Regions from separate parts of the Streptomyces sp. NPDC054786 genome, predicted to be linked through region 1. Evidence: riboswitches for the same ligand, from Rfam matches in the RefSeq annotation. Region 1 holds a riboswitch; each other region holds the start of a gene.
What was found. A riboswitch is a leader RNA that binds a small molecule or an ion and turns the genes downstream of it on or off. The one in region 1 is predicted to bind cyclic di-AMP.

Region 1 (2,193 bases):
ACCCAGGCCGAGTAGACGTCGGCGGTGTCGATGAAGTTGCCACCGCCCGCCAGGTAGGCGTCGAGCACGGCGAAGGATTCGGCTTCGTCGGCCGTCCAGCCGAAGACATTGCCGCCGAGGGACAGCGAGGAGACGGAGAGCGAGCCGAGGGGCCTGCGGTTTCGGGGGGTGTGTGTGGCGGTCATGCGTGGTTGCAGCGTTGGGGGGCGGGGAGTTATTCCTCCCGCTCCCCCCAACAGCAACCCCGTCAGAAGTTCACACGTTGATGCCGTGGTCGCGCAGCCACGGCATGGGGTCGATCGGGTCGCCGGCGGGGCGCACCTCCAGGTGGAGGTGGGGGCCGGTGACATTGCCGGTGGCGCCGACCCGGCCGATGACATCGCCCGTGGTGACCTTGCCGGAGGTCTTCACCATCGAGGACAGATGGCAGAACCAGAGTTCGGTGCCGTCGTCGAGGGTGAGGACGATGCGGTAGCCGTACGAGCCGGCCCAGCCGGCCTGGGTGATGGTGCCGGAGTGCACTGCCTTGATGGGAGTGCCGGTCGGCGCGGCGAAGTCCTGTCCGGTGTGGTCCGCGGCCCAGCGGTCGCCGGCCTGGCCGAAGCCGGCGGTGAGGGTGAACGAGGAGACCGGGGCGATGAAGTTCTTCGCCAGCTTGGCGAGGCGGGCGGCCTCCGCCTTTTGCCGGGCCGCTTCTTCGGCCTCGCGCTTGGCCTCCATCTCGGCCGCCTTCTTGGCTGCTGCGGCCTTTTCGGCCGACTTCTGGTGAGCGGCGGCTTCGTTCTCGGCCTTCTGGAATGCGGAGTGTTCGGCGGCCTCGCGGGACTCCTGATCGGCTGCGCCCTGCTGCGCGTCGGCCTGCTGGAGGATGCGGCTGCGCAGCGCCTCGGCGGCGCCCGTGTCCGAGTCCGTCCCGGCGGCCCGGGTGAGGGGCCCGGAGGCCGCCGCGGCCGCATCGCCCGTGGCGGCGCCCTCGGCCGCGGTGGAGTCCGCGCCCGAGTCGGATATGAGGTCACCGATGCCGGGGAGCGACTTGGCGTCCGGCAGCTTGCCGGCGAGCTCGTCGGCCATGCCGCCGACGTCGGGCATCGAGATCGGCACCGCGGGGCGGCCCTCGGCCGACGCCATTCCGCCGGCACCGACGGCCGCGATGACGCCGACGCCCAGGACCGTGCCGCCGCGGGCGAGTCCGCCGCGCTGCTTGGCCACCCGGTGCTTGCCGCGGACGGAGCGGACGGAATCCTCGGTGGGATTCCATTCCTCCCACGGTCCGTCGTTGATGGTGTCCGCATCACCGGGGCCCGGGAAGGCACCTCGGTCATCGAGGTCGTAGGCGGACGGACCCTCGGGGGCAGGCCTGTTGGACGCCACGGGGGCGCTCTCCTTTCCTTCCTTCTCGCCTACCGGGTTAGCTGACGGGTTCGGAGCAGGAAGGTCTCCTACGGGCGCCCCCTGGCGGAGGGCGTCCGATTCACCCCAAGGAAGTGGTTCCCCGGTTCCCTTGGTGCAGTTCGAGGTGCTGGAGGTGCGTGAAAAGCGCGTGCGGGATTCGGCGTCGGCGCGCGGTGCCGCCTCTTGCGACGGCTGGGACGACCGCGCTGCGTTATCGGACAGTAATAGAGATCGCAGCCGGATTCCAAGCCTTCCCGGGAATTCATCACGGCCCCACAACAGCTTTGGCGTGGACTTTTTCGGCCACCACGGCCACAAATCGGGCGAGTTGGCCGCCCACGCCTAAACGATCTCGCGTGGATTGTGTGCCAGTTGTTATGCGGAGGGGTGCCCCTCGGTTACGGAACGTGAGAGCAGTAACGTCGGATCATGGCCGTCAACGTCGGGAACACCGGGAACGTCGAGAGCGCTGCCGCCGGCGCCTGGGAGGTGGCGGAGCGGTACGGGGACTTCTCCTGGCGTCGGGCACGGGGGTGGTCCGCGGCGCACGAGGAGCTGAGCGCGCGGATCAGCCAGGACCAGGAGCTCTGCGATCTGCTGTCGGGGTCGCTGCCGGCCGGCGGCAAACAGCAGCCGGACCTTCTGCTCGCCGCCGTCCGCTATCTCGACGGCCCGCACGCCGAGCTGGGGCCGCGCGGTGAAATGGCGTACGGCCGCTGGCGCGAGTGGACGATCCGGCACTGGGACGAGGTGCGCGCGGTGATCATGCAGCGCTCGCCCCGGACCGATGAGCCGGCCCAC
Region 2 (2,193 bases), on a different contig from region 1:
GCCGCTCTCCTGGGCACTGTGCAGAGTCTGCGCCAGGGCTTTTTGACCAATGCGCTCAACCCCAAAGCCCCCGTCCTCTTCCTCAGCCTGCTGCCGCAGTTCGTCCCGGCAGGACAGCCCGCGCTGCCCCGTACGCTGCTGCTCGCGACGATGGTCGTCGCCATGGCACTGGTGTGGTTCCCCGCCGTCGCGCTGCTCGTCGACCGGCTGGGCGTCTGGTTGCGCCGCCCATCGGTGGCCCGCGCCCTGGAAGCCACCACCGGAGCGCTCCTGACGGCGCTGGGAGGCATCCTGCTCGTCGAGGTGGCGCTGGCCTGAGGCGGGGCATGCCACGGGCGCCATGGCGCGGACACCAGGGCACGGCAGGTGAAGGACACCGCCCCTGCGTCGCGCGGTGCGGGCCGGGGCAGCACCGTGACCGGTCCGTCCGCGGGCGGGAAACTCCCGCGGACGGACGAGAGCCGGCCGCTCCGTTGCGAAGTCACCCGGTCAAATTGCCCAAGCCCACCGACAATTGACCGGGCGTGAGATGACGTCGCAGGTCAGCCCACACGCCCGTACCAGACCGAACGGCTCCAGATCCGTTCCAGCCGCACCACGCTCCCGGCCTTGGGGGCGTGCCACATCCGGCCCCGGCCCGCGTAGATACCGACGTGGTAAATGCCGCTGCGCGAATGGAAGAAGACCAGATCGCCGCGGCGGCGCGAGCTGGCCGCGACATGCCGGGTGCGGCCGTACTGCGCGGCGGCGGTGCGTGGCAGGGCCCGGCCGGCGCGCTTGAACGAGTACAGCATCAGCCCCGAACAGTCGAAGGCGTGCGGCCCCTGGGCGCCGTACCGGTAAGGAGCTCCGCTCTTGGAAGCAGCGACCCGCAGCGCGTGAACGGACACGGATGCGGCTTCGGCATTCCCGGCCGCTCCCGGCGCGACGCTGGTCCCGCCGAGCGTGACCAGCGTCAGAGCGGTGACGGTGCCGGCGCGTGCCAGCAGATTCGGCGTATGCATGCGCACGGTCATGCGCAAACCCTTCGTCAGCCGCCTGCGAAGGAAGACCTGTCGGGTTCGGGCAGGCGAAGATGCCCGGCCGTCTGTACGGCTTCACCCCAAGGAGCCCTCGGCCGTGAAGGCCGGGACCCCGTCCTGCTCGGGTCCTCCGCTCCCGCCGGTCCACATCGTCGACCGGACGTCCGGCACGGCGGCGGGATTAGGCGCCCGTCCGGACCGCCCCGTCGCTGTGGCGGGGTCTTGTCGTCGAAGGGATCGTCACGCACCTGGGACCCGAATTCCGAGCTGAAAATGCCGTATGTGAGATGGGTCACAATTGACCCGAATGGTTAGTTTTGTTCCCTCAGGTGCCACGGCGCGGGGTGTTGCACCCCTCGGACCAGGGGCGAAACATCCGAAGTCCAAGGAATTAGGTCTATTCCGCGCAATTCGTCGCCTCCTCACATCGGGCGCGGACGCTACGCCGTATGCGCAGCCTCGGTGCGTGTGTCGGGTCAGACCTCCTCGGGTGGCGGCACCGTCACGAGCCCGGCCCGCCGCTCGCCGTCCAGCACCCGCAGCGCCCGGGTCAGCGTCGCGCGGTGCAGTTCGCTCTCGCCCCGGCTGTGCATGAGCGTCAGGGCGTCCCGTAGCCGGGTGGCCTTGCCGACCAGCGCCTGGGCGGCGCGCAGCCCGGTGTAGGTGCCTTCGCAGCGGGTCGGGTTGATCCGGCCGAGCAGGTCGATCACCTCCAGATAGCTGTCGATGAGTTCGCCCTCGGCGCGGGTCAGCGCGGGCAGCGGCGGCGGTTCGGGCGGCAGCATCGGGTTCACCGCGCCACGGGCTGGAGCGCCGACTGCTTGCGGTTGCGGGTGATCCCGTCGATCAGGCCGTACTCCTGGGCGGCGCGGGCGTCGAAGATCTTGTCGCGCTCGATATCGGTGGCGATCCGCTCACGGGGCTGTCCGGTGTGCCGCGCCAGCATCTCCTCCAGCAGGTCGCGGGTGCGCAGCATCTCCTTCGCCTGGATCTGCAGGTCGCTGGCCTGCCCCTGAATGGGCTCGCTGAACGACGGCTGATGGATCAGGATCCGGGCCCCGGGCAGCGCCAGCCGCTTTCCGGGCGCGCCGGCGGCCAGCAGTACCGCGGCGGAGGAGGCGGCCTGCCCCAGGCAGACGGTCTCCACGTCGCACGACACGAAGTGCATCGT
Region 3 (2,193 bases), on a different contig from region 1:
GGGTCTCAGCCCGGGCGGACACTCCCGTAGATCGGCATGTAGTAGATGGACTCTTCCCGGACGTTGGCGCCCGGGTGCGGCGCGTGGATCATCTTGCCGCCGCCTATGTACATGCCCACGTGGCTGATGTCGTCGTAGAAGAAGACCAGGTCACCGGGCTTGAGGTCTTTGGTGGCGATCCGCTGGCCGACCTTGACCTGGTCCCAGGTGGTCCGCGGCAGACTGACACCGGCGGCCTTCCACGCGGCCTGCGTCAGGCCCGAGCAGTCGTAGGAGCTGGGGCCGGTCGCGCCCCAGACGTACGGCTTGCCCATCTGGGAGCGGGCGAAGGCGAGCGCCTTGTCGGCCTTGGCCGAGGTGGAACCGCCGGTCGAGCCACCGTCGTCCGCACCGCCGCCGGTCTGTCCGCCGGCCGAGCCGCCGGCGTCGTGCTGGCGCCGGCGCTCGCGCTCCTGCTGCTTGCGCGCCTCCTCCTCGGCCTTGCGCTTGGCCGCCGCTTCCTTCCGGCGCTCCAGCTCCGCGAGCCGCGCCTTCTCCTGGGCGGTCAGCCGGGAGAGCAGCTGCCGGGCCTCGGCCAGCTTTTGCTGCACGGACCGCTTGGACTCCTTGAGGGATGTCTGCGACGTCTGCAGCCGCTCCAGGCTGCGGGTCGCCTCGGCGCGCTGCCGGGCGGCCGCCGCCTGCTGCTCCTGGTAGTCGGTGACGGCCTGCTTCTGCCGGCCGGTCAGCCGCTCCATGAGGTGGCTGCGGTCGACGAACTGCTGCGGGTCCTTGGCGAGCATCAGCTGCGCCGTCGGGTTCATGCCGCCGGTGCGGTACTGCGCCGAGGCGAAGGTGCCCAACTGGCGCCGGGACTCGTTCATCTTCTCGGCACGCTTGGCGGCGGCGTCGAGCAGGCCGTCCACGGTGTGGCGCTGTGTGTCGGCGTGCTCCTTGGCGGCGTTGTACTTCTGGGTGGCCACCTCGGCCTGGCGGTAGAGGCCGTCGACCTTCTGCTTGACCTCTTCGACGGTGGGCTTGGGCGCCCGGGGGGCCGCGTCGGCGGACTGCGAGAGCAGCGTGGCCGAGGCGAGGGCGGCAGTGGTGAGCCCGACGGCCGTACGTCGGCCTCCGGGTGAGGCGAGAATGCTGGTGCGCGGCTTGCGATGCGACGCCAAGGCCGGCGACTCCTTCCGTGGACCGCCTACCGGGTTAGCTGTCGGGTTCGGGCGGTGTCGCTGACGGAAGGCTTGCCCTACGGTCCGGACGTCCGCTGGCGACGGCTGTCCGGATCGATTCACCCCGGTGGTGCTGGTGGGTCCCCGGCTCCGGGTGCCTGAGGGCAGGGCCGGACTCGGCGTGGGCGGCCCGTGCGGACGCTGTCGTCCACGGGGAGGCGGGCTGCCTGAGCGAGGACGTTAGCCAACTCGTGTGGCTCCTGTGAAGGCTGATGTTCGATATGCCCGAAACCTTTTCGTGACCTGAACGCGATGCGGGGTTGTTGTGGCAGATGTCGGATTCGGGTAGACGAGCCGCCGACCGATCTGTGCCGGTCCCGGCCACCTGACCTGCCGCGGTGCCACGCCTCGCCCCGCAAGCGGCCGACAATGGGCTACTCCGCGGCGGACTGTCAGTGCGGCGGCCTAGACTCGGTGGGCGATGAGCAGCCTCTTTGACGACAGTTTCCTGGCGGACCTCGGCCACAAGGGCGAGGAGCACCCGCCGCCCCCCGAGGACGAGCACGGTCCGGCCCCGGAGGAGATCCCCGCCGACCTCTTCGGCGGGAAGTTCGACGCGCCCCCGCCCAGAGAGGCGTACTACCGCGACGGCGCCGCCCGTCCCGCCCTCGACCCGGCGACGCTGCTGGAGGGGCTCAACGACGAGCAGAAGGCCGCCGTGGTGCACACCGGCGGCCCGCTGCTGATCGTCGCCGGCGCCGGCTCCGGCAAGACCCGGGTGCTCACCCACCGCATCGCGCATCTGCTCGCCGAGCGCCATGTCCACCCCGGCCAGATCCTCGCGATCACGTTCACGAACAAGGCCGCCGGCGAGATGAGGGAGCGCGTCGAGGAGCTCGTCGGCCCGCGGGCCAACGCCATGTGGGTCTCCACCTTCCACAGCGCCTGCGTCCGCATCCTGCGCCGCGAGTCCAAGAAGCTGGGCTTCACCTCTTCCTTCTCGATCTACGACGCCGCCGACTCCAAGCGCCTGATG

Region 2: another riboswitch for cyclic di-AMP. It lies ahead of ACWGI6_RS14720 (C40 family peptidase); the one in region 1 lies ahead of ACWGI6_RS09150 (M23 family metallopeptidase).
Region 3: another riboswitch for cyclic di-AMP. It lies ahead of ACWGI6_RS13480 (NlpC/P60 family protein); the one in region 1 lies ahead of ACWGI6_RS09150 (M23 family metallopeptidase).

Annotation. Positions count from the first base shown of each region.
Region 1 covers NZ_JBSHAW010000008.1:42,157-44,349, forward strand. Annotated here, with positions in the region: gene ACWGI6_RS09145 (aldo/keto reductase) at 1-185, opposite strand, end outside; gene ACWGI6_RS09150 (M23 family metallopeptidase) at 256-1,371, opposite strand; cyclic di-AMP (ydaO/yuaA leader) riboswitch at 1,383-1,529, opposite strand; gene ACWGI6_RS09155 (DUF2332 family protein) at 1,822-2,193, shown strand, end outside.
Region 2 covers NZ_JBSHAW010000015.1:33,897-36,089, reverse strand. Annotated here, with positions in the region: gene ACWGI6_RS14725 (LysE family translocator) at 1-318, shown strand, start outside; gene ACWGI6_RS14720 (C40 family peptidase) at 543-1,016, opposite strand; cyclic di-AMP (ydaO/yuaA leader) riboswitch at 1,021-1,207, opposite strand; gene ACWGI6_RS14715 (hypothetical protein) at 1,499-1,807, opposite strand; gene ACWGI6_RS14710 (ATP-dependent Clp protease proteolytic subunit) at 1,813-2,193, opposite strand, start outside.
Region 3 covers NZ_JBSHAW010000013.1:96,590-98,782, forward strand. Annotated here, with positions in the region: gene ACWGI6_RS13480 (NlpC/P60 family protein) at 6-1,157, opposite strand; cyclic di-AMP (ydaO/yuaA leader) riboswitch at 1,166-1,349, opposite strand; gene pcrA (DNA helicase PcrA) at 1,639-2,193, shown strand, end outside.